One region of the Salinispora goodfellowii genome, then DNA from elsewhere that is predicted to be linked to it. Evidence: predicted binding sites of a transcription regulator. Region 1 holds the regulator's gene; each other region holds the start of a gene.
What was found. The regulator HrcA, encoded in region 1, represses chaperone genes, less so after heat shock. The targets are predictions, from matches to a motif close to GGTTNGCACNCTCNNNNNGAGNGTGCNAACC.
Positions count from the first base shown of each region.

Region 2: a site for HrcA is predicted at 4,311-4,341, ahead of groES (co-chaperone GroES). Genes of this name have one in related genera too.
Region 3: a site for HrcA is predicted at 7,149-7,179, ahead of groL (chaperonin GroEL). Genes of this name have one in related genera too.

Region 1 covers NZ_JCANTD010000034.1:9,144-19,195, forward strand. The annotation lists gene T398_RS22610 (phosphotransferase family protein) at 1-466, opposite strand, end outside; gene T398_RS22615 (DUF4240 domain-containing protein) at 655-1,191, shown strand; gene lepA (translation elongation factor 4) at 1,379-3,268, shown strand; gene T398_RS22625 (hypothetical protein) at 3,332-4,192, opposite strand; gene T398_RS22630 (enoyl-CoA hydratase-related protein) at 4,422-5,204, opposite strand; gene hemW (radical SAM family heme chaperone HemW) at 5,223-6,446, shown strand; gene T398_RS22640 (DUF4870 domain-containing protein) at 6,629-7,297, opposite strand; gene hrcA (heat-inducible transcriptional repressor HrcA) at 7,533-8,555, shown strand; gene dnaJ (molecular chaperone DnaJ) at 8,625-9,770, shown strand; gene T398_RS22655 (16S rRNA (uracil(1498)-N(3))-methyltransferase) at 9,836-10,052, shown strand, end outside.
Region 2 covers NZ_JCANTD010000003.1:212,669-222,720, forward strand. The annotation lists gene T398_RS05770 (molybdopterin-dependent oxidoreductase) at 442-2,031, opposite strand; gene groL (chaperonin GroEL) at 2,159-3,790, opposite strand; gene groES (co-chaperone GroES) at 3,863-4,171, opposite strand; gene T398_RS05785 (THUMP-like domain-containing protein) at 4,485-5,750, shown strand; gene T398_RS05790 (ABC transporter permease) at 5,731-6,468, opposite strand; gene T398_RS05795 (ABC transporter ATP-binding protein) at 6,449-7,360, opposite strand; gene T398_RS05800 (TetR/AcrR family transcriptional regulator) at 7,445-8,035, shown strand; gene T398_RS05805 (sugar ABC transporter substrate-binding protein) at 8,235-9,323, shown strand; gene T398_RS05810 (ATP-binding cassette domain-containing protein) at 9,428-10,052, shown strand, end outside.
Region 3 covers NZ_JCANTD010000010.1:80,376-90,427, reverse strand. The annotation lists gene T398_RS13025 (glycerol-3-phosphate dehydrogenase/oxidase) at 1-1,465, opposite strand, end outside; gene T398_RS13020 (S8 family serine peptidase) at 1,578-4,007, shown strand; gene T398_RS13015 (GNAT family N-acetyltransferase) at 4,053-4,982, shown strand; gene T398_RS13010 (hypothetical protein) at 5,069-5,272, shown strand; gene groL (chaperonin GroEL) at 5,330-6,952, opposite strand; gene T398_RS13000 (cold-shock protein) at 7,556-7,759, opposite strand; gene T398_RS12995 (GNAT family N-acetyltransferase) at 7,970-8,506, shown strand; gene T398_RS12990 (hypothetical protein) at 8,531-8,689, shown strand; gene T398_RS12985 (SAM-dependent methyltransferase) at 8,789-9,568, shown strand; gene paaN (phenylacetic acid degradation protein PaaN) at 9,718-10,052, opposite strand, start outside.

The DNA.
Region 1 (10,052 bases):
CCAGGTGCGGTGGGTTGAGCGCGGCGAGGTCGCTGGGCGGTGGGTCCAGGGCGGCGGCGACCTCCGCGTACGCGGTCAGGGTGGTGGTCAGCTCCGACGGCTCCCACGGGCGCCCGGGCGGATAGCCGTCAACCACGTCGAGGGCGACGGCGAACCAGCCGGACTCCGCCAGGGTCCAGCGGGTTCGGGGTGCCGCCAGCCCGGGCGGGAGCCGGTCGAGGACCGTCGCCTCCCGCCAGTACCAGTTGGCCAGGTGGGAGTCGCGGGGCGCGGCCTTGACGAAGACCCGGCCGCCGTGGGCTGCGGACAGCACCCCGGCGAAGCCACGGGTGAAGCCGGTGGTCGCGGTACGGGTCGCGACCACCGGGGCGCCGAGGCGGTCGGCGAGGGCTGCCCGCAAACCCACTGGCAGGTCGGACCAGCCGGGCCGGCGGGTGGTCCCGGGATGCGGGGGTGAACTCGGCATCCTTCCAGTGTCGTACGGGTCCGCGAGTCCACCAGGCAAAGCAGGCAGTGTGTCGACGAACGAAACGGCGGGTGTCACCGGCCAGCGATGATCGGGTGACTTCGAGAAGGTCGTCGCACACTCCTGGTCGGCGGGTTCGGGAGTTGTCGCACGGTCCCGGTCGGCGGGTTCTGGAAGACTGCCGGGTCATGCGGACCGACGACTTCTGGCAGCTGGTTGACCAGGCCCGGGTAGGGGGTGGGGGTGACCCGGACGCGGTCGCCGTTCGGGCCGTGGCCCTGCTCGCGGCGCGGGAGCCGGAGGAGATCCTCGGATACACGCGTCATCAGGCCCGGGTGCTGGCCGCCTCGCACCGGGTTGACCTCTGGGGCGCGGCGTACCTGATCAACGGCGGGATCTCCGACGACGGCTTCCACGACTTCCGTGGCTGGCTGATGACCCAGGGGCGCGAGGTGTTCGCGGATGCCGTCGCCGAGCCGGACTCGCTGGCCGACCTGCCGCTGGTACGGACCGCGTCGTTGTCGGGTGAGGAGTTCGCCTGCGCCCGAATGCTGGCGGTGCCGTGGGAGGCGTACCGGAAGGCGACCGCGACCGAGCTGCCGGCGGACCGGGACCCGGTTCCGGCGCCGGACCTGAACGACTTCTGGGATTTCGACGACGCGGACGAGGCCCGCCGCCGGCTCCCGAAGCTCGCCGCCCTCTTTGTCGAGCCACCGGGCGAATAGTCCAGTGACCAGCGATTCGTCGGGCTGCCGGGCGGACCGGCCGGCCTGCCGCTGAACCGGCCCGGTTCGTCGCCAGGGTGCGCTCGGGTTTGCCCGCGCAGCGGACCCGCGGGCGTGGCGTGGGAGCATTAGCGGGGGCCGGTGCCGCGCCGGCTCGCTCCACGTCAGTCGACCAGAACGGACCGCTGTGCCACCGACGCTCGATTCCGGCGCGAACACTCCTGGTGCCACCGAACCGGCGCGTATCCGGAACTTCTGCATCATCGCCCACATCGATCATGGGAAGTCGACCCTGGCCGACCGGATGTTGCAGCTCACCGGTGTGGTCGACCCCCGACAGATGCGGGCGCAATACCTCGATCGGATGGACATCGAGCGGGAGCGCGGGATCACCATCAAGAGTCAGGCCGTCCGGATGCCGTGGGCGATTCGGGAGGGGGAACGGGCCGGCGAGAGCGCCGTGCTCAACATGATCGACACCCCCGGGCACGTCGACTTCAGCTACGAGGTCTCCCGCTCCCTGGCGGCCTGCGAGGGCGCGATCCTGCTGGTGGACGCCGCCCAGGGCATCGAGGCGCAGACCCTGGCCAACCTCTACCTGGCGCTCGAGAACGATCTGCACATCATCCCGGTACTCAACAAGATCGACCTGCCGGCGGCGCAGCCGGAGAAGTACGCCGAGGAACTGGCCCACCTGATCGGTGGCGATCCGGCGGACTGCATCCGGGTCTCCGGCAAGACCGGCGAGGGCGTGCCACACCTGCTCGACGAGATCGTCCGGCAGTTCACCCCGCCGGTCGGTGTGGCGGAGTCGTCGGCCCGAGCAATGATCTTCGACTCGGTGTACGACGTCTACCGCGGCGTGGTCACCTACGTCCGGGTGGTTGACGGGCAGATCAACGCCCGGGACCGGATCAAGATGATGTCCACCGGTGCGGTTCACGAGCTGCTGGAGATCGGGGTGATCTCCCCAGAGATGGTCAAGGCGGACGCCCTCGGCGTCGGCGAGGTCGGATATCTGATCACCGGCGTGAAGGATGTCCGGCAGTCCCGGGTCGGTGACACCGTCACCATCAACGCGCGGCCGGCGGAGGAGCCCCTCGGCGGGTACAAGGACCCGAAGCCGATGGTCTACTCCGGCCTCTACCCGATCGACGGGTCGGACTACCCGAACCTGCGGGACGCGTTGGACAAGCTCAAACTCAATGACGCGGCGCTGACCTACGAGCCGGAGACCTCCGGTGCGCTCGGTTTCGGCTTTCGCTGCGGCTTCCTCGGCCTGTTACACCTGGAGATCATCCGGGAGCGGCTGGAGCGGGAGTTCAACCTCGACCTGATCTCCACCGCGCCGAACGTGGTCTACCGGGCCATCAACGAGGACGGCGAGGAGGTTGTGGTCACCAACCCGAGCGAGTACCCGACCGGCAAGATCGCCGAAGTGTACGAGCCGGTGGTGCGCGCCACGGTGTTGACCCCGAACGACTTCGTCGGCGCGATCATGGAGCTCTGCCAGGGCCGTCGGGGCACGCTGCTCGGCATGGACTACCTCTCCGCCGACCGGGTGGAGCTGCGTTACACGCTGCCGCTGGCGGAGATTATTTTCGACTTCTTCGACCAGCTCAAGAGCCGCACCAAGGGGTACGCGTCGTTGGACTACGAGCCCTCGGGCGAGCAGGCCTCCGACCTGGTCAAGGTGGACATCCTGCTGCACGGTGAGCCGGTGGACGCGTTCAGCGCGATCGTGCACAAGGACAAGGCGTACGCCTACGGCACCACCATCGCCGCGAAGCTGCGCTCCCTGATCCCCCGCCAACAGTTCGAGGTGCCCATCCAGGCGGCGATCGGCAGTCGGGTGATCGCCCGGGAGACGATCCGCGCGATCCGCAAGGACGTCCTGGCGAAGTGCTACGGCGGTGACATCAGCCGCAAGCGCAAGCTGCTGGAGAAGCAGAAGGAGGGCAAGAAGCGGATGAAGATGGTGGGCCGGGTCGAGGTGCCGCAGGAGGCGTTCATCGCCGCGCTCTCCTCGGACTCCGGTGGCGGTGGCGGTGGCGGCAAGACGTCCGGTAAGAAATAGCCGAGGCTCGGGCTGACCCAGGGCGGCCGCCCTGGGTGCCCGCGTCCCTCGGTCCGGTTGGCCTCAGGAGGCGTCGAGGACCTCTGCGACCACCCGGGTGGGGCTCTGGTTGCCGGTTGTCGGGTCCCAGACGCCCTCCTCCGCGGTCCACCGTAGCCCTTGGAAGTGGACTAGTTGGACCCCGTTGTCCTGGGCGTGGGACACCAGCCAGTGCGCGTACCGCCAGCCGCCCTGCTCGTCGTCCACCGTCACGGTCAGCCGGGTCGGGCCGGCCGCTGCGGCTTCGGGGGCGAGCCCCCAGTCCAGGGTGAGCCCCTGGGCCAGCGCCGCGGTCGCCGCGGCCCCGCGGTGCTGCGGATCGTCGTTGACGGCGCAGGCCACCGCTCCGCTGGCCTGACCGAGCAGGGCCCGGCTCAGCACCTCCGACTCGTCGGCCCACTTCTGGTATGCCTCCGGGAAGGCCGAGCGCTGCACCGTCTGGGCGGCGTCGGTCACCCGCATCTCCTCCCAGTCGCGCACCTTCGCCAGCGCGGCGTAGAAGGTGTTCGTCGCGTACCGCGGGTCCCGGATCTCGGCTGGCGAGCCCCAGCCCTGGCTGGGCCGTTGCTGGAACAGGCCCACCGAGTCCCGGTCGCCGCCGGCCAGGTTGCGCAGCCCCGACTCCTGGTACGCGGTCGCTAGCGCCACCACGACCGCCCGTTCCGGCATGCCGCGCTGCGCCCCGATGGCCGCGATCGTCGCCGCGTTGGCCATCTGGCCGGCATCCAGCTCCACCTGGCCGTCCGCCTGCACCGTGCAGCTCCGTCCGGCGAACGGGAACCGAATCCCGTCCGCTATATGCCGGAAGGTGACGAAGAGCCCGACCACGGCGACGAGCGCCAGAACGATGCCAGTCGCTACGACTGCCCGAGTCCGCACCTGCACCCCCTGTTTGATGAGTCCGACAAGCGTAAGCCCCGGGTGCCCAGTGAGCCGCGGCCAGCCGGGGTGGCGCTGCCCGGGCGTTCGGTCGGTTCGGCTGCCGATCGGTCGCGGCGGCGGTGGGCGTCAGCCTTCCCGTGCTGCGCCGGCCAGAAACCCGGGGCTTTTCTCCGTGCCGAGCCTGGAGAAACCCCGGGGGCTACCGCCGGTGCGGGCCGGGCCAGGAACCGGGCTACTGGCCCGGCACCCAGCTCGCTGGCCGCTTCTCCCGGAACGCCGACACGCCCTCCAGCCCCTCCGCGGAGAGAAAGTAGCCGGTGGAGAGGGCGGCCAGGTCGGCGAGCTCGCCCCGCAGATCGGTCGCGGTGGGGCGGCGGAGCAGCTGTTTCGCCCCGGCCAGTGCGCCGGGTGCGCCCCGGACCAGCGAATCGCAGTAACGGGCGACGACGGCGTCCAACTCCGCCAGCGGCACCGCCGTGGTGACCAGACCGACTTCGGCGGCCCGCTGCCCGTCGAAGGTGTCCCCGGTCAGGTAGAGCTCGGCCGCGGCGCGGGGCCGCAGTCGGGGCAGCACCGTCGCCGAGATCACCGCCGGGATCACCCCGATTCGGACCTCGGTGAAGGCGAACGTCGCCTCCTGGGCGCAGATCGCCAGATCGGCCGCGGCGACCAGGCCCAGCCCGCCGGCCCGTGCTGGCCCGGCCACCCGCGCCACCACCGGTTTTGGGCATTCCGACACGGCCGCGAGCACGTCGCCGAGCATCCCGGCCGGCACCGTGCCACTGGCGTACGCGGCGGCGGTCTCCTTCAGGTCGGCGCCGGAGCAGAAGACGGGCCCGGCGTGGTCCAGCACGACCGCGCGTACGGCGTCGTCGGCGACCGCCGCGGCGAGTCCGTCGAGCAACTGGGTCATCAGCGGGGTGGAGAGCGCGTTGCGGTTGTGCGGGCTGTTCAGGGTGAGGGTGGTCACCCCGCCGGCCGTGGCGGCCCGCACCAGCGCGTCGGGAGAGGTCATGCGGGCACACTAGTGGCCATGCCCGGTGTCCTACCAGAAGGCGAGCGCATCCCGGTGGATGGATCGCTGCCCACAACCGCCCTGACCTCGGTGGGAACGCGGGGGTTCGGCGTGTACGTACACGTCCCCTTCTGTGCCAGCCGGTGCGGGTACTGCGACTTCAACACCTATACGGCCGCCGAGTTGGGGGGTGGCGCCAGTCGGGAGGAGTACGCCGACACCGTACTCGCCGAACTCGCGCTGGCCGCCCGGGTGCTGCGCGGGAACCCTCCGCCCCGGGTCGACACGGTCTTCGTCGGCGGTGGCACCCCCACCCTGCTGCCCGCGGCGGCCCTCGCCCGGATCCTCGACGGCATCGATCGCACCTGGGGGTTGGCCGCCGACGCGGAGATCACCACGGAGGCCAACCCGGAGTCGGTCACCCCGCGATCTCTCGCCGCGCTGCGGACCGCCGGCTACACGAGGATCTCGCTGGGTATGCAGTCCGCCTCGCCCGGAGTGCTCGCGATCCTGGACCGGCGGCACAGCGCCGGCCGGGCCGTCGCCGCCGCCCGGGAGGCCCGGGAGGCCGGGTTCGACCACGTCAACCTGGACCTGATCTACGGGACGCCGGGGGAGAGCGCGGCCGACTTCGCCGCCTCGCTCGACGAGGTGGTCGCCGCGGGAGTGGACCACGTCAGCGCGTACTCGCTGATCGTGGAGGAGGGGACCCGGCTCGCGGCCCAGGTGCGGCGGGGCGAGTTGGCGCAGCCCTCCGACGACGTCGCCGCGGACCGTTACCTGGCCGCGGAGGCGGCCCTCGACGCCGCCGGGTTCTCCTGGTACGAGGTCTCCAACTGGGCGCGGACCCCAGCTGCCCGGTGCCGGCACAACCTCTTGTACTGGACTGGCGGCGACTGGTGGGGCCTCGGCCCGGGGGCACACAGCCACATCGGCGGGGTGCGTTGGTGGAACGTCAAACACCCCACGGCGTACGCGCAACGGCTTGCGGCGGGGGCGTCGCCGGGCTTGGCCCGGGAGGTGCTTACCGCCGACGAGGCGCACCTGGAGGACGTCATGCTGCGGCTCCGGCTCGCCGCGGGCCTGCCGCTGGACGTGTTGGACCCCGCCGGTCGTGCCGGCGCCGACCGGGCCCGGGCAGCGGGTCTGCTCGCCGCGGCGGCGTACGGCGACGGTCGGGCGGTGTTGACCCGGCGCGGTCGCCTGCTCGCGGACGCGGTGGTGCGGGACCTGCTCGGTTGATCGGCGGCCTCCGGTCCTCGTCGGCCCAGTGCCCACGAACCACCTATATCCGGCCATCCGGTCAGTATGGGCAGGTCGGATGACTGGTCGGTGCCGGCGTGGACCGCGACGGCGAACGGACCGGGCAACAGCGGAGCCGGCCCGGCCGGAACCCGTTCAGACGGGATCCGGCCAGTCGGGCTTCACTTGATGAGGCTGACCGACATCGGGTAGCGGTACTGCCGGCCTTCGTTCGCCCGTAGGGCGGCGATGATTCCGAACACGATCTGCATCGCCACGACGGCGATGTTCGGCAGGAACAGCAGGCACCAGCCCAGGAAGAGCAGGACGAAGGCGATCAAGGACCAGGTGATCTGGAAGTTGAGCGCCGCTTGGGCGTGCGCGCGGACGGTTGGTGACTGGTTGCCGCGGGCCAGGTAGGCGACCAGTGGGGCGACGAACCCGAGCAGACCACCGCTGATCAGCGCGCCGACGGCGCCGCCGAGGTGTGCGCCGAGGACCCACATCCGGTCCTCGCTGTTTCCGTAACCGCCGGGTGGGCCGTACCCGCCGCCGTATCCGCCGCCGGGTGGGCCGTATCCGCCGCCGGGTGGGCCGTACCCGCCGCCGGGTGGGCCGTACCCGCCGCCGTATCCGCCGCTGGGCGGGCCGTATCCGCCGCTGGGTGGGTAGCCGGCATCGCTGGGTGGATAGCCGCCGGGCGGCGGCATGGCGCCGGGGGGTGGGTAGCTGCCCGGTGGTGGCACGCTACCCGGGTCAGATGTCCCGGGCGTCGGGGTGGTGGGGTCGTCGGGACCCGGGCCGGGTAGCCCAGGCTCTCCGCCGGTGGGAGGGCGAGGTGGTTCCGTCATGGGGTCACCGTAGGCGCAGCGGACAACGAGCCCCAGCGCGGCGCCCGGGCTGTCCAGATGATCACTTTAGGCGATCGTCGGGTCGGGCGGCAGGCCCAGCCGTGTCATTCGATGACGGTAATCGATCTTTGTTGATCATCGCGCTAGCGGGCGTGCCGACGTAGACTGGCACTCGCTAGAGTCGAGTGCCAGGAAGCGTCTCGACGGCCGACGCGCGGTGGGAGGAGGGGGAAGGATGGGTCTCGACGACCGCAAACTCGCGGTGCTGCGCGCGATCGTCGAAGACTACGTCGCCACACAGGAGCCCGTCGGCAGCAAGATGTTGGTCGAGCGCCACCAACTCGGGGTCTCCCCAGCGACCGTCCGCAACGACATGGCGGTTCTGGAGGAGGAGGGCTACATTCGGCAGCCGCACACCAGCGCCGGCCGGGTGCCCACCGACCGTGGCTATCGGCTCTTCGTGGACCGGCTGTCCCGGGTGAAGCCGCTCACCCCGGCCGAGCGCCGGGCGATCGAGCGTTTCCTGGTCGGCGCGGTTGACCTCGACGACGTGGTGCACCGCACGGTCCGGCTGTTGGCCCAGCTGACCCGGCAGGTCGCCGTCGTGCAGTACCCGTCGCTGGCCCGATCCTCGGTTCGGCACCTGGAGCTGGTGCCGGTCTCCACCACCCGGCTGATGCTTGTCATGATCGCCGATACCGGTCGGGTCGAGCAGCGGCTCGTCGAGCTACCGGGGCCGATCCCCCCTGACGACGTGATCGATCTGCGTCAGCTGGTCAACGAGAAGCTGGTCGGTACCCGGCTCGCCGACACACCGCCGCTGGTGCAGGCGTTGGTTGACGAGGTGAGCGGGGAGCTGCGACCGGCCATGGTCACCCTCTCCACCGTCCTGCTGGAGACGCTGGTCGACCGGCACGAGGAGCGCATCGCCCTCGCCGGCACCGCCAATCTCACCCGCGGTGGTCTGCTCGACTTCCAGGGGTCGTTGCGCCCCATCCTGGAGGCGCTGGAGGAGGAGGTGGTCCTCCTCAAACTCATCGGGGAGGTCGAGCCGAGCGCGATGCGCGTCCGGATCGGCGACGAGAACGAGATCGACAATCTCCGGGCTACCTCGGTGGTGAGCACCGGCTACGGACCAGGGGTGACCATCCTGGGGGGGCTCGGAGTGGTCGGGCCGACCCGGATGGACTATCCCAGCACCATCGCCACGGTTCGGGCCGTGGCGCGCTACGTGGGCGACCTGCTAGCCCAGAACTAGGTATTACCGTCCGGCCGTACCGGGCCGGCGGTCGGCGCAAGCGAGACGAACATGAGGACACCGAACGCAGTGGCCAAGGACTACTACGGCATCCTCGGCGTGAGCCGGGAAGCCTCCGACGACGAGATCAAGCGCGCCTACCGCAAGCTCGCGCGGCAGTACCACCCGGACGTGAATCCGGACGCGGCGGCGCAAGAGAAGTTCAAGGACATCAACGCCGCGTACGAGGTCCTCTCCGATGACCGGAAGCGGCAGATCGTTGACCTCGGTGGCGACCCGCTCGCCCCCGGCGGCGGGGGCGGCGGCCCGGGTGGACCCGGCGAGGCCGGTCCGTTCGTCGGCTTCCAGGACATCATGGACGCCTTCTTCGGGGGGGCCGCCGGCGGCGGCGGACGGGGGCCGCGCCCCCGCACCCGACCGGGCTCCGACGCGATCCTGCGCCTCGAACTGGACCTGCCCGAGACCGCGTTCGGCGTGGAGGCGCCGATCACGGTCGACACCGCCGTGCTCTGCACCACCTGTTCCGGTGCGGGCACCGCCGCCGGCACCCATCCGGAGACCTGCGAGGCGTGTGGCGGGCGGGGCGAGGTGCAGTCGGTGCAGCGCACCTTCCTCGGGCAGGTGGTCTCGGCCCGGCCGTGTACCGCCTGTCAGGGCCATGGCACCACGATTCCGAGCCCCTGCCCCACCTGCGCCGGGGACGGCCGGGTGCGGACCCGGCGTTCGCTGACGGTCAAGATTCCCGCCGGGGTCGAGGACGGGATGCGGATCCGACTGGCCCAGCAGGGCGAGGTGGGCCCCGGCGGTGGTACCGCCGGCGACCTCTATGTGGAGATCCACGAGCGGCCGCACGATGTCTTCTCCCGCAAGGGCGACGATCTGCACTGCCGGGTGGCGGTCCCGATGACGACGGCGGCGCTCGGCACCCGCCTGACCATCAAGACGCTGGACAGCGAGGAGCCGGTTGACGTCAAGGCCGGCACCCAGCCCGGCAGCATGCTGCGGCTTCGCGCCCGCGGCGTGCCGCATCTGCGGGGGACCGGTCGGGGTGATCTGTTCGTCCACCTGGACGTGCGGACGCCCACCAAGCTGGACGCCGATCAGGAACAGATGCTGCGCGAGTTTGCCCAGACCCGGGGCGAGGAGGTCGCCGAGCTGACCAAGCAGGGGGGCTTCTTCTCCCGGATGCGCGACGCTTTCAACGGCCACGTCTGACTCGACCTGTCCCGGTGTCCCAGGCCAGCGGCCCAGGGCACCGGGAGGGTCGCTAGCCTGGCACCGTGTCCGCGCCGCTGTTCCTGGTTGATTCGTTGCCCACCGCCGAGACGGCGACCCTGGACGGGCCGGAGGGGCATCACGCCGCGACGGTGCAGCGGCTGCGGGTCGGCGAGGAGTTGCTGCTCGCTGACGGCCACGGCGGCCTGGCCGCCGCCGTGGTCACGGCGGTGGGAAGGGGTGTGCTTGACTTTCGGATCACCTCCCGGGATCACCCGGCCG
Region 2 (10,052 bases), on a different contig from region 1:
AGATCCGCCTCGAGGCGATCGTTGCGTCGCCGGGCGCCGTTGCTACTTCGTGGGTTGGCGGGTTCCGGGGCAATCGCCCCGACCGCCCATCGCCGAATGCGGTGGGCAAGAGCTGCCAGGCCTCACACCGACACGGGCCCCGCAGGCTGAGCACTGTGACTGAGGCGACATAACTGGACTCCCTTCTCCGGTGAACTACCGAACCACCCAAACCCTCGTTGCTCCCCAGGGTGGCAGTGCGGCGGGTCTGCGCTTTCCCCCTTACGGTGGCATCAACCCCCGGGATCGCCCCGACCGCCTGCGCCGTACCGGGAACGACTCCGCGGCCAGTGCGGCGCTACGTCGGAAGTGCCGTCTTCATAGCTCCCGGCCGGGTTAACTCCGCGCGGCGTCCTGCTGCGCTGCGGTAATCTGCTCGCCGCCGACGGCGTACCTGGCGGGTCAGCCAACCGTGACGCGCACCGTGTGCCAGCCGGTCGCGCCATCCGGAGCCACCGGCGCGCTCCGGCCGGTCTGCGTCTCACCGGTCACGTCGGTGGCCCGAACCGCAAGCGTGTGCCCCCCCGGCGACGCGTCCCACCGCCACGACCACTGCACCCAGGTATCCACTGAGACCGTCGGCGCGAGGTCCGCCTCCCGCCAAGGCCCCTCGTCCACCCGAACCTCCACCCGCCGGATCCCCCGGTGCTGAGCCCAGGCGACACCGGCGACAACCACCTCCCCCGCCACCAGCCGACTCCGCCGCCGGGGCGTGTCGATCCGCGACTGGGTCTTCACCGGGCCCTGCGCCGACCAGCCGCGCGGCACCCAGTACGCGTCGAAGTCCGCGAAGCTGGTCAACTCCAGCTCGGTGACCCACTTACAGGCCGACACGTAGCCGTACAGGCCCGGCACCACCATCCGAACCGGGAAGCCGTGCTCGACCGGCAGCGGCTCACCGTTCATGCCGACCGCCAGCAACGCGTCCCGGCCGTCCCGCAGCACCGCGGTGGGGGTACCGCAGGTCCAGCCGTCAACCGACCGCCCAACGACCTGATCCGCGCCCGGCAGCGGCTCCGCCTCGGCCAACAGATCCCGCAACGGCACCCCCAACCAGCGGGCGTTGCCGATCAGGTCACCACCGACCTCATTCGACACACAGGCCAACGTGACATACCGCTCGACCAGCGGCCGGGCCAGCAGGTCGGCGAAGCTGAGGGTGATCGGGTTGCGGACCCGGCCATGGATGCGCAACCGCCAGGTGGCCGGATCCACCTGCGGCACCACCAGGGCGGTGTCGATCCGGTAGAAGCTGGATCTGGGCGTGACGTAGGAGGCGAGCTGGGCCAGGTCCAGGTCGGCTCCGGCCGGCACCGCGGCGGCCGGCGAGGCCGGGGCCGGCAGCACGACCGCCGCCCGGGCCACCGACACTCCCCGCCGGCCGCTCAGCCACCGGCCGCCGACGCCGGCCGCCGACGCCGCCCCGAGCAGTAGCCCACTCGCGGTGAGGAACCGTCGCCGGGACTCCGGACCCGCGCCCTGCTCCCGGTCAGCTGCCCCGGCCACCGGCGCACCGGAGTCGGCCGGTGGGATGGGGGCGGACCAGGGCCGTGGACCCAGCTTCAACGGGCCCTGGATGAACGCCCAGAGCACCAACCCACCGAGGCTCCCCCCGGCCAGCGCCGGCAGGGCGGCGGCGAGATCCGCATCGGCCCGGGTCCGGGCGGCGAACGCCCCCAGCGCGGTAAACGCCGTGACACCGGCCAGCCCGTACGCCAGGTGCCGCCGGGACAGCACGCCGAGCAGCGCGGCGAAGCCGGCCAACAGCAGGCCTGTACCCGCCAACAGAGCGACCTTGTCGTAACTGCCGAAGAGCGCGATGCCGAACTGTTTGAGTGGCTCCGGCACGGTGTCGACCACCAGCCCGCCGACGGCTACCAGCGGAGCGGAACGGGGGCCGGTCAACACCGCGACAAGCTCCGCCGAGCCGATCGCCACCGCAGCGGCGATCACCCCGGCCGAAGCGGCGTGGCGACGGGTCGTACTGGTCACGCGGACCAGTGTTTCCGATCTCGGTCCACACCGGTAGCCACGTCAGCGTTCCGTAAGCAGTCCGGAAGACGCGTCGGGGCGCGTCGCCACCGTGGACGACGCGCCCCGACCGAGCGTCCGGCGTGGGTCAGAAACCCGGGCCGTGCTGGTGACCGTGGCCGTGGCCAGCCGCAGCCGGCTCCGGCTCCTGCGGCTTCTCCACCACGAGACTCTCGGTGGTGAGCAGCAGGCCCGCGATCGACGCGGCGTTGACGACGGCGTTGCGGGTCACCTTCACCGGGTCGAGGATGCCGGCCTTGGCCAGGTCGACGTACTCGCCCGTCGCTGCGTCGAGGCCGTGACCCCAGTTCTTGTCGACGACCTTCTGCACCACGACGTAGCCGTCGTGGCCAGCGTTCTGGGCGATCCAGCGCAGCGGCTCGACCAGCGCCTTGCGCACGATCGAGACGCCGACCTTCTCGTCCTCGACGAGGCCGAGGTCATCGTCGAGCGCCGGCAGGACCTGGGCCAGGGCGGCGCCACCGCCGGGCACCGTGCCCTCCTCGACCGCGGCCTTGGTGGCGGCGATGGCGTCCTCGATGCGGTGCTTGCGCTCCTTCATCTCGACCTCGGTCGCCGCGCCCGCCCGGATCACGGCGATGCCGCCGGAGAGCTTGGCCAGCCGCTCGGCGAGCTTCTCCCGGTCCCACTCGGAGTCCGAAGCCTCGATCTCCTTGCGGATCTGGGCGACCCGGTCGGCGGCGTCGGCGGCCTTGCCGCCGCCGTCAACGATGGTGGTGTTCTCCTTGTCGACCACCACCCGGCGGGCGGTGCCGAGCACCTCCAGCCCGACCTGGTCAAGCTTGTAGCCCAGCTCCGGGGCGACCAGCTCGGCACCGGTCAGGATCGCCATGTCCTGCAGCATCGCCTTGCGGCGGTCACCGAAGCCGGGAGCCTTCACCGCGCAGACCTTCATGGTCTTCCGGAGCGCGTTGACCACCAGCGTGGACAGCGCCTGACCCTCGACGTCCTCAGCGATGATCAGCAGCGGCTTGCTCTCCTGGAGGACCTTCTCCAGCAGCGGCAGCAGCTCCTCGATCGCCGAGATCTTCTGCGTGGTGATGAGGATGTACGGGTCCTCCAGGACCGACTCCTGCCCCTCCGTGTCAGTGACGAAGTTGGGCGAGATGAAGCCCTTGTCGAACTGGAGACCCTCGGTCACATCCAGCTCGGTGGCGAGGGTGGAGCCCTCCTCGACGGTGATGACACCGTCGCGGCCGACCCGCTCCATCGCCTCGGCGATGAGCTCACCGATCGTGGCGTCCTGCGCGGAGACGGTCGCGACGTGCGCGATCGCCGCCTTGTCCGACACCTCGACGGCCTTGCCGAGCAGCGCCTCGGAGACCTTGGTGGCCGCCGCGTCGATGCCCCGCTTGAGGCCGGTCGGGTTGGCGCCGGCCGCCACGTTGCGCAGGCCCTCCCGGACCAACGCCTGGGCCAGCACGGTGGCGGTGGTGGTCCCGTCGCCGGCGACGTCGTTGGTCTTGGTCGCCACCTCCTTGACCAGCTGCGCGCCGAGGTTCTCGTGCGGGTCGGTGAGCTCGATCTCCTTGGCGATGGTCACGCCGTCGTTGGTGATCGTGGGTGCACCAAACTTCTTGTCCAGGACGACGTTGCGCCCGCGGGGGCCGAGGGTGACCTTGACCGCATCCGCGAGGGCGTTGACACCGTGCTCCAGCTGGTGCCGAGCGTCGTCCGAGAAGCTCAGGATCTTCGCCATGAATGTCCCTTCAAAGTGTCGTCGCCCCGGCCCGGCGAGCCGGACCGGGGCGACGACACTGCTCTCGGTTACCTACTTCTCGATGACCGCGAGGACGTCGCGGGCGGAGAGCACCAGGTACTCCTCGCCGGCGTACTTGACCTCGGTGCCGCCGTACTTCGAGTAGAGGACGGTGTCGCCGACCTTAACGTCGATCGGCACGCGGTTGCCCTTGTCGTCGATCCGGCCCGGGCCGACAGCGAGGACGGTGCCCTCCTGCGGCTTTTCCTTGGCGGTGTCGGGAATCACGATGCCCGACGCCGTGGTGGTCTCAGCCTCATTCGCCTGGACCACGATGCGGTCCTCAAGCGGCTTGATCGCAACCTTGGTCGCGGTAGTCACGGGCATACCCTCCTGGGGTACTTGGTTTCGTTACCGACCGGTAAACCGGCCAGCTCAATCTGCCACATGCCACCGGGCGGGGCCGTCGTCGCGGGTGCCGGTCCGCCTGGCGTTAACCTGCCGGGCACCAGGGCCCGGAGGTTGGCACCCTCAGGTCGAGAGTGCTAATCGCAGGTTATTCCTCGGCTAGCACTCCGTCAAGGAGAGTGCCAACAACCGCCCAGGGCGTCGCGCGTACGACGGGCGATGGGCCGGCGCCCGCCCGGCAACACCCCGACTCCGACCCCCACGGACCAGCCGGAAGAATGACGGGGTGGACCTGGGACAGCTGGCGTGGCTGCGTACCCCCGCGGGGTCGGCAGCACTGACGGCGGCCACCGAGGTGGCCGGGGGTGACCCGCTGGCCGCGGCGACGGCGCTCCGCTCCGCCGGGATCCCGGCCGGCCTGGCCGCGGCGGCGCTGACCCAGGCCGAGCTGCGCCGACGTGCGGTGGGCAAGTTCGGTCCGGTAGCGGCCGACATGTTCTTCACCCGAGCCGGCCTGGAGCAGGCCACCCGCCAGGTGGTGGCGCGGCGACGCGCCGAACGGCTGCGCACCAGCGGCGTCCGTGCCCTGGCCGACCTCGGCTGCGGAATCGGCGCGGACGCGCTCGCCGCCGCCCGGGCCGGGATCCGGGTGTACGGGGTGGAGGCCGACCCACTCACCGCCGCGACCGCCACCGCGAACGCCGAGGCGACCGGACTCGCCGAACGCTTCACCGTCGAACGCCGGGACGCGACCACCTTCGATCTGCACCGGGTGGACGGGGTCTTCTGTGACCCCGCCCGCCGGGCCTCCGGTCGGCGGATCTTCGACCCGAACGCCTACTCCCCACCGTGGGACTTCGTGCTCTCGCTGACCGAACGGGTGCCGCGGACGGTCGTCAAGGTGGCGCCCGGCCTGGACCACGCACTGATCCCACCCGGCGCGGAGGCGGAGTGGGTCAGCGTCAACGGCGACCTGGTCGAGGCCGCCCTGTGGTGCGGCGAGTTCGCGACGGTGGCCCGCCGCGCGACCGTGCTGCGAGAAGAGCCGCCGACCGACACCACCGGCCGGGTCGATCCCGCCACGCACCGCACCAGGGTGCACGAGCTGACCAGTTCCCGCGTCGCCGAGGCCCCGGTCGGGCCGGTCCGCCGCTACGTCTACGACCCGGACCCCGCGGTGGTCCGCGCGCACCTCGTCGCCGAGCTGGCCGGCGCCCTCGACGCCACCCTCGCCGACCCGACGATCGCCTACCTGTACGCCGACACTCCCACGCCGACCCCCTTCGCCCGCTGCCTGGAGATCACCGACGTACTGCCGTTCTCGCTGAAGCGGCTTCGTGCCCTGCTGCGCGAGCGGCGGGTCGGCCGGGTGGAGATCCGCAAGCGGGGTTCGGCTCTCGAGCCGGAGCAGCTCCGCCGCGATCTGCGGTTGAGCGGCGACCAGCCGGCCAGCCTCGTGCTGACCCGGGTGGACGGCGCCCCCACGGTGCTGATCTGCCGACCCGGCCCCGGCTGGGTCGCGGCGGATCGGCTCAGTCGCGTCGGGTCATGATGTGCAGGGTGGCGGCGAGGCCGAGGGCGCACCACGCGGCCAGGACCGCGTACGGCGCGGCCGAGACGCCCGCCGGGCCGGCGGTGAGGGAGTCGCGAACCACCTGCGCCATGTGCTGGAACGGCAGCACCTGGTGGACCGTCTGCAGCCACTCCGGGAGCCGGTCGGCGGGGAAGTTGATCGGCGAGAACATCAACGCGATGAAGACGATGAGCTGGGTCACCATGTTCGTCACCGGTGGCGGGGCCGCGTAGGCGATCGCGAGGCCGACGGTGGTCGCGGCGAGTGCGACCAGGACCGCAGCGGGTACGGCCAACCAGCTCACCCGAAGGGTGAGATCGAAGCGCAGCACCGCGACCAGCAGTCCGAGGAGCAGTCCCGGCGCCCCGACGACCAACCAGGTGGTGACCTCCGAGACCACCACCGCGGTCCGCGGCACGGGCAGCGTCTGGTGGTAGGTGAAGGTGCCCTCGGTCTTCGCGGTGGCGACCAGTTGCGGTGCCATCACCATGCCGATCGTGATCAGGCCCAGGGTCGGCGCCCCGGTGGCGAGGTAACGCGCGGTGGTCGGGTCGATCTGCGGCAGCAGGAACGCGAACCCGAGGACGATCCCCACCGAGAGGAAGATCTGGACGACCAGCACCAGCGAGAGCAGGTAGCGCAGCCGGATCGCCGACCAGCGCAGCAGGAGCAGGTAGCTACGAAACCAGTGCCGCATCGGGGTTTGCCTCCGGGTTCGCGGTCAGGGTGAGGTAGAACTCTTCGAGGCCGACGGGGTTGAGCGAGTAGTGGCTGGTCATCGACGTCGCCCAGGCCAGCGCGAGCTGCGCGTGCTCCGCGGCGAGGGTGATGGTGAGCCGGTCGCCCGCCCGGCTGGTGCGCAGCGCCCACGCCGGCACCGTCGGTGCGGCGGCCCCGCTCACCTCCAGGCGCAGCTGTCGGTCCGGAGCCAGTGCGGCCGGCGGGCCGGTGGCGGTGACCCGGCCGTGGTCCAGGATCACCACCGTGTCGATCACCCGTTCGGCCTCGGCGATGTTGTGGGTGACCAGGACGACTCCGCGCCCCGCCGCGGCCAGTTCCCGAACCTGCGCCCAGAGCAGGCGCCGGCGGGCCGGGTCCACGTCGTTGGTGGGTTCGTCCAACATGACCAGTCGGCCCGGCTCGACGACGGCCATGCAGAACGCGGTGAGCCGCCGCACCCCGCCGGAGAGGCGTTCGCCGGGCTGGTCCGCCCACTGCTCGATGTCCAGTGCGGCGAGCAGTTCGGCCGTACGGCGTCGCACCGCCCGGCGGTGACCGCCGCGGATCCTGCCGATGCTCTCGATCGCCTGCCGGGGCGTCACCCCGGTGAGTGGGGCGTGGGCCTGCGGCTGGAACGAGCAGACCGAGCGCGCCCAGGCGGGTTCGGCGACCGGGTCCCGGCCGAGCAGGGTGATCGCGCCGCCGGTGGGTCGAGCCAGGCCGACGACCTGGTTCAGCAGGGTGGTCTTGCCGGCGCCGTTGTGTCCGAGCAGGCCGAGGAGTTCGCCGCCGGCCACCGCCAGGCTGATGCCGTCGTTGGCGCGCACCCCACGGCGATAGACCTTGGTCAGATTGTCAATGTGCAGCATCAACACTCCGAATACTAGCCAGTATCTGGATACCGAACGGTATTTAGATACTGGGCCGTATGTCAATGGGGTAAGGTTCGGTGCATGGTGGAACGACTCACCCGGGCGCAGCGCCAGGAGCTCACCCGGGCACGCCTACTGGACGCCGCGGAGGCCCGGTTCGGCGACCGCGGGATTCACCAGACCTCCCTGGATGAGATCGCCGCCTCCGCCGGCCTCACCAAGGGCGCCATCTACGCGAACTTCAGCAGCAAGAACGACCTCGTCGCGGCGATCCTGGAGCGCAGGGTCGGCGGCCACGAAGAACCGCACCCGATCCAGTCCCTGGCCACCTGGGCGGCTCGCCTCGGCGACAGCTACGAGTCCAACGTGGACAGGGACGAGAACCGCCGCTTCGCGCTGGCGCTCATCGAGTTCTGGCTCCACGGCATGCGCAACGAACCCGCGCGAGCGCTCCTGGCCCGATGGCTCCAGACCGCCCGCGATGCCACCGCCCAGGACGCTGCCACCCTGACCGGCGCCAACCTCCCCCTCCCCGCCGACCAGCTGGCCACCCTGCTCCTGGCGCTCGACATCGGTGTTGGCCTCCAACGTCTACTGGACCCCGAGGCGGTACCGGCCGAGGTCTACACCGCTGGCGTCGAGGCGATTCTGGGGCGCGAACACCCGAAGTGACCCCCGCGCCGGTGACCGCACCGGGCAAGGGCACCGCAGACCGGCCCCGTCACAGCCCAGAGACCACGACGTTGCCGAATTGTTACTGCTGGCAACAAACTCATGACCTCGCCACTCTTGTGTCGTCCCGGGATCGCGGAATACGTTGCCGGGCACAACAAACCATCCCCCAATCCCCCACCCGGAAAGGACCCTGCAGATGCGCAAGGGTTTCCTCGCCGCTGCGACCGTCGGCCTCCTGGCCACCGGCAGCATGGCGGCCTGTGGCGACAACTCCGACGAGGAGTCGGCCGGCAAGACCCCCAAGGTCGGCGTGATCCTCCCGGACAGCAAGTCCTCCGCCCGCTGGGAGGGCGCGGACCGCAAGTTTCTGGAGGACGCCTTCAAGGAGGCCGGCGTGGAGGCCGACATCCAGAACGCGCAGGGTGACAAGACCGAGTTCCAGACCATCGCCGACCAGATGATCACCCAGGGGGTCACCGCCCTGATGATCGTCAACCTGGATTCCGGCACCGGCAAGGCCGTCCTGGACAAGGCCAAGTCGCAGGGGGTCGCCACCATCGACTACGACCGCCTGACCCTCGGCGGCTCCGCGGAGTACTACGTCAGCTTCGACAACGAGGCCGTCGGCGAACTCCAGGGCGAAGGCCTGATCAAGTGCCTCACCGACGGCGGCGTGCAGAACCCGTCGATCGTGTACCTGAACGGCGCGCCGACCGACAACAACGCCACCCTGTTCAAGAACGGCTACGACTCGGTCCTCAAGCCGAAGTTCGACGCCGGCGAGTACCAGCAGGTCGCGGACGACTCCGTCCCGGACTGGGACAACGCGCAGGCCGCCACCATCTTCGAGCAGCAGCTCACCAAGTCCGGTGGCAAGATCGACGGGGTACTCGCGGCGAACGACGGGCTCGGCAACGCCGCCATCTCGGTGCTGAAAAAGAACAAGCTCAACGGCAAGGTCCCGGTCACCGGCCAGGACGCCACCCCGCAGGGCCTACAGAACATCCTCGCCGGTGACCAGTGCATGACCGTCTACAAGGCGATCAAGCAGGAGGCCCAGGCCGCCGCCGAACTGGCCATCTCGCTGGCCAAGGGGGAGCGGAAGGAGACCGGCCAGACCGTCAAGGACCCGGAGAGCGGCCGGGATGTGCCCGCCGTGCTGCTCACCCCCCAGGCGATCTACCAGGAGAACGTCAAGGACGTCATCGCCGACGGCTTCGTGACCAAGGACGAGGTCTGCACCGAGGCGTACGCCGAACTCTGCGCGAGCGCCGGCATCAGCTGACCGCCGCCGTGGCCGTCGCCCGGCACGGGCCGCCCCGTGCCGGGCGACATGTCGCCGCATCCGGTGATACGACGATCTCCCCTCACGTGCGTTAAGGAGTCCCCGTGTCCGCGACCCCCCTGCTGGAGCTGCACGGGATCGACAAGAGCTTCGGTCCCGTCCAGGTCCTGCGTGATGTCACTCTCTCCGCCTTTCCCGGACAGGTGACCGCGCTGGTCGGCGACAACGGCGCCGGTAAATCCACTCTGGTCAAGTGCATCAGCGGCATCTACCCGACCGACGCCGGCGAGTTCCTCTTCAACGGCCGCCCGGTGAGCATCCACAACCCCCGCGACGCCGCCGCACTCGGCATCGAGGTCGTCTACCAGGACCTCGCGCTCTGCGACAACCTCGACATCGTGCAGAACATGTTCCTCGGCCGGGAGAAGCGGCACGGCCTCGTGCTCGACGAGCCGACCATGGAGCAGATGGCGGCGGACACGCTCGCCGGGCTCTCCGTCCGCACCGTCAAGTCGCTCCGCCAGCAGGTTTCCAGCCTCTCCGGAGGCCAACGGCAGACCGTGGCGATCGCCAAGGCGGTGCTCTGGAACAGCAAGGTCGTCATCCTGGACGAGCCGACCGCCGCACTCGGGGTCGCGCAGACCGCACAGGTGCTCGAGTTGGTTCGCCGGCTGGCCGACAACGGCCTCGCGGTCGTACTCATCTCCCACAACATGAACGATGTCTTCG
Region 3 (10,052 bases), on a different contig from region 1:
CCGGCGCGCCGGCCAACGGCGAGCCGAGCAACGGATCGGCGTCGATCAGGGCCAACAGCTCCAGGGTGAGGCTGCCGTACCGTTCCAGCAGATGCTCGACCACGCCGACCGGTACCCCGTGCCGGCGGGCCAGGTCCGCCCGGTCCCACCACATCGCCGAGTAGCCGTCAGCGCCGAGCAACGGCAGGTCGGCCGTACGCGACCACGGCGCCGCGCCGAGCCGGCGGGCCGCCCGGTTCACCACGTCCGCGGCCATCACCCGGTACGTCGTGTACTTGCCCCCGGCGACCAGCAGCAGCCCGAGCATCGGCTCGATCACCGCGTGTTCCCGAGACAGTTTGGAGGTGGAGTCCGCCTCGCCAGCCAGCAGCGGTCGCAGACCCGCGTACACGCCTTCGATGTCGGCGGTGGTCAGCGGCCGGTCCAGGATGGTGTTGACCTGCGCCAGCAGGTACTCGATGTCCCGGGCGGAGGCCGCGGGGTGGGAGCGGTCCAGCCGCCAGTCGGTGTCGGTCGTACCAATGATCCAGTGCCCACCCCAGGGGATGACGAAGAGCACGCTGGTGGCGGTCCGCAGGATCAGCCCGGTCTCGCCGGTGATCGCCGATCGGGGCACCACCAGGTGCACGCCTTTCGAGGCCCGGACCCGAACCCGGGGGCGTAGCCCGACATCGTCGAGCATCCGCGACATGTCGTCGCTCCACACCCCGGTCGCCGCGATCACGGTGCGGGCCCGTACCTCGAACTCGGCGTCCGGGGAGTCGGCCGGCGCCTCCAGGTCCCGAACCCGAACCCCGGTCACCTCGCGGGCCTGCCGGATCAGACCGACGGCGCGGGCGCTGTTAACCACGGTCGCGCCGAGGCTGGCCGCGGTCCGGGCGAGGGTGACCACCAGCCGCGCGTCGTCGACCTGGCCGTCGTAGTAGCGGATCGCCCCGGCCAGCCCCTCCGCCTTGAGGCTCGGGAAGGTCCGGCGGGCCCCCTCCCGGGTCAGGTGCCGGTGCAGCGGCATCCCTCGGCCGCCGCCGAAGACGCCGGCGAAGGCGTCGTACGCCGCCACACCCGCGCCGTAGTAGGAGCGGCGCAGCATCCGGGCCGGCAGGTCCCGGAGCCCGCCGCCGGGCAGCGGCACCAGAAACGGCACCGGGCGGACCAGGTGCGGCGCGAGCCGGGTGGCCAGCAGACCCCGCTCGGTGAGCGCCTCGTGGACCAGGCCGAACTCGAGCTGTTCGAGGTAGCGCAGGCCACCGTGGATCAGTTTGCTGGACCGGCTGGACGTGCCGGCCGCATAGTCGCGCGCCTCGACGAGGGCGACCTTCAGGCCACGCGAGGCGGCGTCCAGAGCGGCGCCAGCGCCGGTGACCCCGCCGCCAATGATCAGGACATCGAAGTGCTCGGCCGCCAGGCTGCGCAGGTCGGCGGTGCGCCGTTGCGGAGAGAGCTGGCTGGCCGTCGCTCGGGACACATTCGGGTCTCGCACGCCTCCACGGTAGCCCTCCCCGTCTCGGCCAGGGCAGCAGCGCATTCCGGGACACTCCGTCCCACCGCCGGCCGACGGTGGTTCGACGTCGTACGGTGTGCCGGTGCAGCCCGGACCCTGGCCAGCCCACCCCCTCCCGAGCCCGGCCGGCCCACCGCGGAGCAGCCCGGCGCCGGTGGTCGCCGCCGTCTTCCTCGGGCTGTGGATCGTCGGCCTCACCGTGGTCACCCAAGTCGGCGGCTGGTTGACCGACCAACTCCTCCTCCTGATCGGCGTGGACCGGCTGGTCTGGCTCTGGCCGGTGACCACCGCCGCGGTGGTGGTCCTGGCTGGCATCCCCACCCTGCTGCTCGCCCTGCTGCCCCGCTCCCGGGTGGTACGCACCGTCGGCCAGCTCTGGCTGGTGGGTCTGCTGGTGTTCGGCGCGCTGAGCCTGCCGCGGGCGCTGCCACCGGTGCAGCACGAGGCGTATCTGGCGACGCTCGCCGGCACGGCCGGGCTGGCCGCCCTGGTCATCCACCGGCTGGTCACCCACCGGGTCGCGCCGAGGGGCCCGGAAGGCCAACCGGGCCGGCACCGACGGCGCGCCCCACGCCCCGCCCCGGTGACGCTGCTGGGGCTCGCGGGCGGGCTGGCCCTGCTGTTGCCGTGGGTCTGGGTTGGTGCGCTCGGTGGGCTGTTGGAGACGCTGCTCGCCGCGCTCGCCGCCGCGGCCGTCGGTGGGCTGGCAGCCGCGCTCCTGCCCGCCGCGTTCTGGTCCCGCCGCAGCGCCGACACCCCGCCCCGATCAGGCCGGCTGGTGCTGGTGGACGGTCTGGTCGCCGGCGTCGTTCTGCTGCTGCTCGGGGCGGGAGTCGGGCAGTCCGGCGCCCAGCTGCCGCTGCTGCTGACGCTGCCGCCGGCCGGGTTCGCGCTGGCGGCCCTGGCCGCCGCCGCTCGGCGGACAACGACCGGCGTCGGGCCCGCCACCGCCGGGTTGGTTGGGCTGAGCGTCTTCGGCCCGCTCGCCTGGGCCGACCCGGAGGAGGTCAGCCTGGTGCTGGCCACCGCCCGGGACGTGCCCTTCTGGGTAGCGGTCGCCGCCGGTGCCGGCTGCACTGTCGCGGTCCTGCTCGCCCTCGGGTACGGGGTGGTGCTCGTCCGACGTCCGGGCGCCCGACCCGGTCGGACGGTGGCCGGGGTGGCGGCGGCCACCCTGCTGGTGGCGGCCGGGGCGGTAGCCGTCGGGCCAGGGCAGCCCGGGCTGCACGGTGAACGGCTCTTCGTGGTGCTCCGGGAGCAGGCCGACCTGGGCGACGTACCCGCCGCCACCGGGCGGGCCGGTCGCGACCGCCGGGCCACCGAGGTCTACCGGCGGCTGGTGGAGACCGCCGAGCGGACGCAGGCCGGCCTGCGCCGGGAGCTGCGCCGGTTCCGGCTGGACCACACGCCCTACTACCTGGTCAACGCGATCGAGGTCGACGGCGGGCCGCTGGTGCGGGCCTGGCTGGCAGACCGTCCCGAGGTGGATCGGGTGCTGGTCAGCCAGCGGGTCCGCCCCCTGCCCGCGCCCGCCCCCGTCGCCCGGGGCGACGCCGCGCCGCCGTCGGGCGCGGAGTGGAACATCCGGCTGATCCGCGCCGACCGGGTCTGGTCGGAGCTGGGGATCACTGGTACGGGGGTGACCGTGGGCAGCTCCGACTCGGGGGTGGATGGCACCCATCCGGGGCTGGCGGCCGGCTTCCGCGGCGGGGACGACTCGTGGTTCGACCCCTGGAACGCCACCTCGGCCCCGCGGGACCGGGGCGGGCACGGCACCCACACCCTCGGCAGCGCGGTCGGGCGGGACGGGGCCGGGGTCGCCCCCGGTGCCACCTGGACCGGCTGCGTCAATCTGGACCGTAACCTCGGCAACCCCGCGCTCTATCTGGACTGCCTCCAGTTCATGCTGGCGCCCTTCCCCACCGGCGGGGATCCGTTCCGCGACGGTCGCCCACACCGCGCGCCGGAGATCCTCACCAATTCCTGGGGCTGCCCCGCGCTGGAGGGCTGTGATCCTGGGGCGCTCCAGCCGGCCGTTGCCGCCCTGGCCGCCGCGGGGATCCTCATGGTGGTCGCCGCCGGCAACACCGGGCCCCGCTGCCGCTCGATCGAGGATTCCCCGGCTTTCCACCCGGATGTCCTGACTGTCGGCGCGGTCGACCGGCGGCGACGGGTGGCCGACTTCTCCTCGCGCGGCCCGGGAACCGGCGGCGTCGCCAAGCCGGACCTGGTCGCCCCGGGCGCGGAGGTGCTCAGCGCATTGCCGGGTGGCGGGTACGGCGCGCTCAACGGCACGTCGATGGCGACTCCTCAGGTGGCCGGGGTGGCGGCGCTGATGTGGTCGGCCAACCCGGCGTTGATCGGCGATCTACCTCGGACGCGCCGGATCCTGACCGAGACCGCCACCGCGGTCCGGGTTAGTGGCGACCGGTGCGGCGACGAGGCGCAGGTCGCGGGCGCCGGCCTGGTGGACGCGTACGCCGCCGTCCGCGCCGCCCGCGGCTGAACGCCTTCTTAACAACAGTGTCCCGGTGGCCTAGGGTCAGCGTCCATGGATCTGTTGGTCACCGAGCTGACGCCGGAGCAGCTGCCGACCGTGATCGAGCTGTGCGGCCGGTCCCTGGACCTGCCGGACGACGCCGCCGAGGCGGGGGCCATCGTGGCGACGCTCTGGCCGCGGGCGGTTACCAGCCGCCCCGTCGTCGCGCTGGGCGCCTACCGGGACGACCGGCTCATCGGCGTACTGCTCGGCTCGCTCTCCGCGCCGGGCAGCCCGGCCGCGCATGTGGACCTGGTCGCGGTGGGGCCGGCGCACCGGCGACGGGGGGCGGCGCGGGCGCTGGTGTCGCGCGCCGAGCAACAGTTCGCCGGGCTCGGGGCGAGGGAGGTACGGCTGGCGGGCAATCCGCCGTACTATGCCTGGCCCGGCATTGATGTGCGCTACACGCCGGCGATCTGCGCGGCGGAGGCGCTCGGGTACGCCCGGGACAGTACAGCCTGGAACATGACCGCCGACCTCGCCGGCGCCGGGAGCCCGGCACTACGGCCGACGGCACCGACGGAGCAGCGGCTGGCCGGTCAGGGGGTGACGGTACGGCGGGCGGACTCGGCGGATCTGCCGGCGCTGACGGCATTCGTGTCGGGGACCTTCGACGGCACCTGGGCCGCGGAGGTGGCCGAGTCGATCGGCCGGGACCGGGCCGGCTGCCACCTCGCCGAACGCGACGGCGACCTCCTCGGCTTCGCCGCCTGGGGTTCATCCCGGCCGGGTTGGTTCGGCCCGATGGGCACCGCGCCGGCCGCGGCCGGGTCCGGGATCGGTGGGGTGCTGCTGCGTCGCTGCCTCGCCGACCAGCGGGCCGCGGGGATCACGCGGGCGCAGATCGGCTGGGTGGGGCCGGTTCGGTTCTACTCGGGCAGCGCGGGTGCCCGGATCGAGCGGGTCTTCTTCGGGTACCGGCGGAGCCTCGGGGAGCAATAACCGACGAATGGGATAGATCATCCGATAGCGTCATTCGCCCCCATTAGCCGGCAACGGCCCCTACCGTTTCGGTGGAGGAGGCCCACATGACGACGGAAGACGAACAGCCCGGGCCGCCGTTGCCCTATGACCGCCTCGACGTCGGCGATGCCGAGCAGCAGGCGGAGATGGACGGCGCCGACGAGCCGCCCGCCGACGAACCGGTGCCGGTCGTAGACGAGCCGGTCCCGGCACCCCAGCCGTACGACCAGACGCAGAAGCGGCGCAACCAACGGCCGCTGCCAACGTAGCCACGCAAAGGGGCGGACCGCCGAGCGGCCCGCCCCTCCGGTCTCGCGAAACTGGACTCAGAAGTCCATTTCCCCGCCGCCCGGGCCAGCCGGAGCAGCCGGGGTCTTCTCCGGCTTGTCCGCCACAACGGCCTCGGTGGTGAGGAAGAGCGCCGCGATCGACGACGCGTTCTGCAGCGCCGAACGGGTCACCTTGGCCGGGTCGATGATGCCCGCGGCCATCAGGTCCACGTAGCCACCGGTCGCGGCGTTCAGGCCGTGGCCGGCCTCGATGCCACGGACGTGCTCGACGACGACGCCACCCTCGAGGCCGGCGTTGACGGCGATCTGCCGCAGCGGGCCGTCCAGCGCGATCTTGACGATCTGGGCGCCGGTCGCCTCGTCACCGGTCAGGTCGAGCTTGTCGAAGGCGGTCTTGCCGGCCTGCACCAGCGCGACGCCACCACCCGGGACGATGCCCTCCTCGACGGCAGCCTTCGCGTTGCGAACGGCGTCCTCGATGCGGTGCTTGCGCTCCTTCAGCTCGACCTCGGTGGCCGCGCCGACCTTGATCACCGCAACGCCGCCGGCCAGCTTGGCCAGCCGCTCCTGCAGCTTCTCCCGGTCGTAGTCGGAGTCGCTCTTGTCGATCTCGGCCCGGATCTGGTTGACCCGACCCTGGATCTGCTCGGCGTCGCCGGCACCGTCGACGATCGTGGTCTCGTCCTTGGTCACCACGACCTTGCGGGCGCGACCCACCATGTCGAGGCTGACGGCGTCCAGCTTGAGGCCGACCTCCTCGCTGATGACCTGACCACCGGTGAGGATGGCGATGTCACCGAGCATGGCCTTGCGGCGGTCACCGAAGCCCGGGGCCTTGACGGCGACGGACTTGAAGGTGCCCCGGACCTTGTTGACGACCAGGGTCGCCAGGGCCTCGCCCTCGATGTCCTCGGCGATGATCAGCAGCGGCTTGCCCGACTGCATGATCTTCTCCAGGATCGGGAGCAGGTCCTTGACCGAGGAGATCTTGCTGTTGACGATCAGGATGTAGGGATCGTCAAAGACGGCCTCCATCCGCTCCGGGTCGGTCATGAAGTACGCGGAGATGTAGCCCTTGTCGAAGCGCATACCCTCGGTGAGCTCGAGCTCCAGGCCGAAGGTGTTGCTCTCCTCGACGGTGATGACGCCTTCCTTGCCGACCTTGTCCATCGCCTCGGCGATGATCTCGCCGACGCTGGGGTCACCAGCGGAGATGGAGGCGGTGGAGGCGATCTGCTCCTTGGTCTCGACGTCCTTGGCGAGCTTCAGCAGCTCCTCCGAGACGCTGGCGACCGCGGTCTCGATGCCCCGCTTCAGGGCCATCGGGTTGGCGCCGGCAGCCACGTTGCGCAGGCCCTCACGGACCATGGCCTGGGCCAGGACGGTCGCCGTCGTCGTGCCGTCACCGGCAACGTCGTCGGTCTTCTTCGCGACCTCCTTGACCAGCTCAGCGCCGATCTTCTCGTACGGGTCCTCGAGCTCGATCTCCTTGGCGATGCTCACACCATCGTTGGTGATGGTGGGAGCGCCCCACTTCTTCTCGAGCACGACGTTACGGCCCTTGGGGCCGAGGGTCACCTTCACAGCGTCAGCGAGCTGGTTCATGCCCCGCTCGAGGCCGCGGCGAGCTTCCTCGTCGAACGCGATCATCTTGGCCATACGGCGTTGTCCTCCTGGACACTCACGGCCACCCGAGAGGGTGTCTCCCGGATGGGCCGCCTGGTTACGCACCTTCAGACGTCGCCACCTGGCGACGGCGACGTCTGTCGGCCGGGCCGGATAGCCCGCGACGACCGGCCAACTGCCGCACCCGCGTCCTGCGACGCCGCTGCAACCGTGGCCCTCCCGCCCCGACCATTGGCACTCACGGTATGCGAGTGCCAATGACCTGTTTAGCACTCCCCCTTGCCGAGTGCAAGCACGATCGCCCAGGGCAGTCGACTTCCACCGGCCGCCGAACCACCCTCACCAGCCCTTCGCACGCCGACCATGCGGCAGCAACGACAACGAGCCCTACCTGCTTCCTCAGGTAGGGCTCGTTCTTTCCTCGAGTAAGGCTCGGAAGGTGACGGTGCGGCGAGAGCCGGGGCACGAACGAACAGCAGCCGGGGCCCAGCGGGCGGCCAGCAGACCCAGCGGGCGGCCGGCAGACCCAGCGGGCGGCCGGCAGACCCAGCCGAGCGTCACCGAGCCGGTCGGCTGGGCGGCGACAACATTGGGGACGACCGTTACGCCGATCGCCCCCGTGGCAACGCCGGTCGCTCAGGCGACGACGCGCACCCGTTCGGCCTGCGGGCCCTTCTGCCCCTGGGCGATCTCGAACTCCACCCGCTGGCCATCATCCAGCGCCTTGTAGCCGTCCATCTCGATTGCAGAGAAATGAACGAAGACGTCCTGCCCCCCGTCAACGGCGATGAAGCCGTAGCCCTTTTCGGCGTTGAACCACTTCACGGTGCCCTGTGCCACGGTGCACTTCCTAACTCTGCGCGACTCCACTCACCCCGGCCGAGCCGGCACGCCGGCCGACGGGTGGCACCGGTTCGACGATCGGCGACGGCCGCTGAACCGGTGACCGAAATCGCACGCTACACGAGGCGTGACGACGGCGCACGACCACAAATCGGACATGCGGTGAGCAGCTCCCATCGTCGGGCATCGTTGTGATAAATAACCGACATGACGAGCGATCCCACCCCGGGGCCGGCATCGACCCGGCGGGCGCGGGTCCGTCGGGTCCAGCCAGCCGACGCCGCCCGAATGCGGGCACTGCGGCTGGAGATGCTCGCCGACGCACCGCTGGCCTTCCTGGAGACGCTTGCCGACGCGGCGGCCCGCCCCCACGCCGACTACGCGGCGCGCATCGCGTACACCGCGACGGGCAGCACCAACGCGCAGTTCGTCGCGGACCCGAGCGGCCGGCTGGTCGGACATGCCGGGGGCACGGCGACTTCGGACGAACCGGGGCTCACCGTCATCTTCGCCGTTTACATCACCCCGTCCTGGCGGCGCCGCGGACTGCTGCCCGACCTGATCGACGCGGTGGCCGACTGGTCCCGCGCCTGCGGTCGTCCAGAGCTGATGCTGGAGGTCGTGGTCGGCAACGAGCGGGCCTACCGGGCGTACCGTCGGTTGGGGTTCGTCGACACCGGCCGCCGCCTTCCGCACCCGACGATCCCGGCCCTCACCGAGCTGCAGATGCGCCGCCCGGCCTGAAGGACACGGTACGACACCGAACGGGTGCGGTACGACACCGAACGGGTGCGGTACGACACCGAACGAGTCCGGGCCACCAACCCGAACACCGATCGGCGGGCCCGGCCAGGAGTGCACCCGGTGCCACCCGGACCCCAGCCGCACTGGTCTCGGGGAATGTCGCTGGCGTCGATGTCCGGCTAGGCTGAACGCCGCTCGCTCCACGAGCGTCCTTAGTAGGAGGTGACCGTGCCCAGCAGTAACCCGGCTACGGAAGATCAGCAGCGGCCCCGTTCGTCCGCAATAGACAATGGTGTGCCGCATTCCGCGCGGATCTACGACTACTGGCTCGGGGGCAAGGACAACTTCGCCGCTGACCGGGCCGTCGCCGAGGCCCTGATATCGGCGATCCCAACGGTGCGGTCCATGGCCGCCGAGAACCGTCGATTTGTCCACCGGGTGGCCCGCTACCTGGTCGGACAGGCCGGCGTGCGGCAGTTCCTGGACGTCGGCACCGGCATCCCCACCAGGCCGAATCTGCACGAGGTAGCCCAGGAGATCGCCCCGGAGACCCGAGTGGTCTATGTCGACAACGACCCCATCGTCCTGGCCCACGCCCGAGCCCTGATGATCAGCACTGAGCAGGGGTGCAGCGAGTACCTCCACGCCGACCTGCGTGAGCCGGAGTTGATTGTCAACCACCGGAAACTGCGCGAGGTACTTGACCTCAACCGGCCGGTCGCCCTGACGATAGTCGCGACCCTGATGCTGCTCGAGGACGCCGAGGACCCGTGGCGCAAGATTCGCGTACTGATGGACGCCCTGCCGTCCGGTAGCTACGTGGCGATCACCCATCCGACCGGCGACTTCAACCCGGAGGCCGTCAAGACGGCCGTTGACGCTGCCGTTGACAGCGGCATGACCCTCGTACCCCGCAGCCGCGACGAGGTGGCCCGGTTCTTCGCGGGTTGGGAGCTGGTGGAGCCGGGAATCGTCCCGGTGGCGGCCTGGCAGCCCGACGACGGCCCGCCCAGCGACCCGCACGCCGCCTACTACTGGGCCGGCATCGCTCGCAAGCCCTAGCTCGTCTTCGCCGCCAGGGCACCAGGGGCGCCGGGCGGACAACGCCGCGAAGGTGTCGTCCGCCCGGAAGTGCCCCGCTGGTACAGATCATGAACGTGCGGCCGGAGCCGGGCTTGCGCACCCCCGCAGCCCCGAGGGGTGGGTCTTACTCAGACGTGGCGACGGCTCTGCACGATCCGGAACCGGTTGGCGACGTAGGCACCGTCGGTGAGAGCCGCGTTGGCCGCCGGGTTCGCGCCGCTGCCGTGGAAGTCGGAGAAGGCCGCCGACTGGTTCACGAAGACGCCTCCGGTCAGGTTCGCCGACAGGTGCACCCCGACCTCGACCGCCGCCGCCTCGGCCGCGTCCAGCACCGCCTCCTCGGTCGAGTAGACCGCCGCGGTCAACGCACCCTGCTCACCTACCGTGGCGCGCAGGAGCTCCAGGCTGTGCCCGGTCGAGTCGGTCCCGATCATGAACGAGATCGGGCCAAACCACTCCCGGG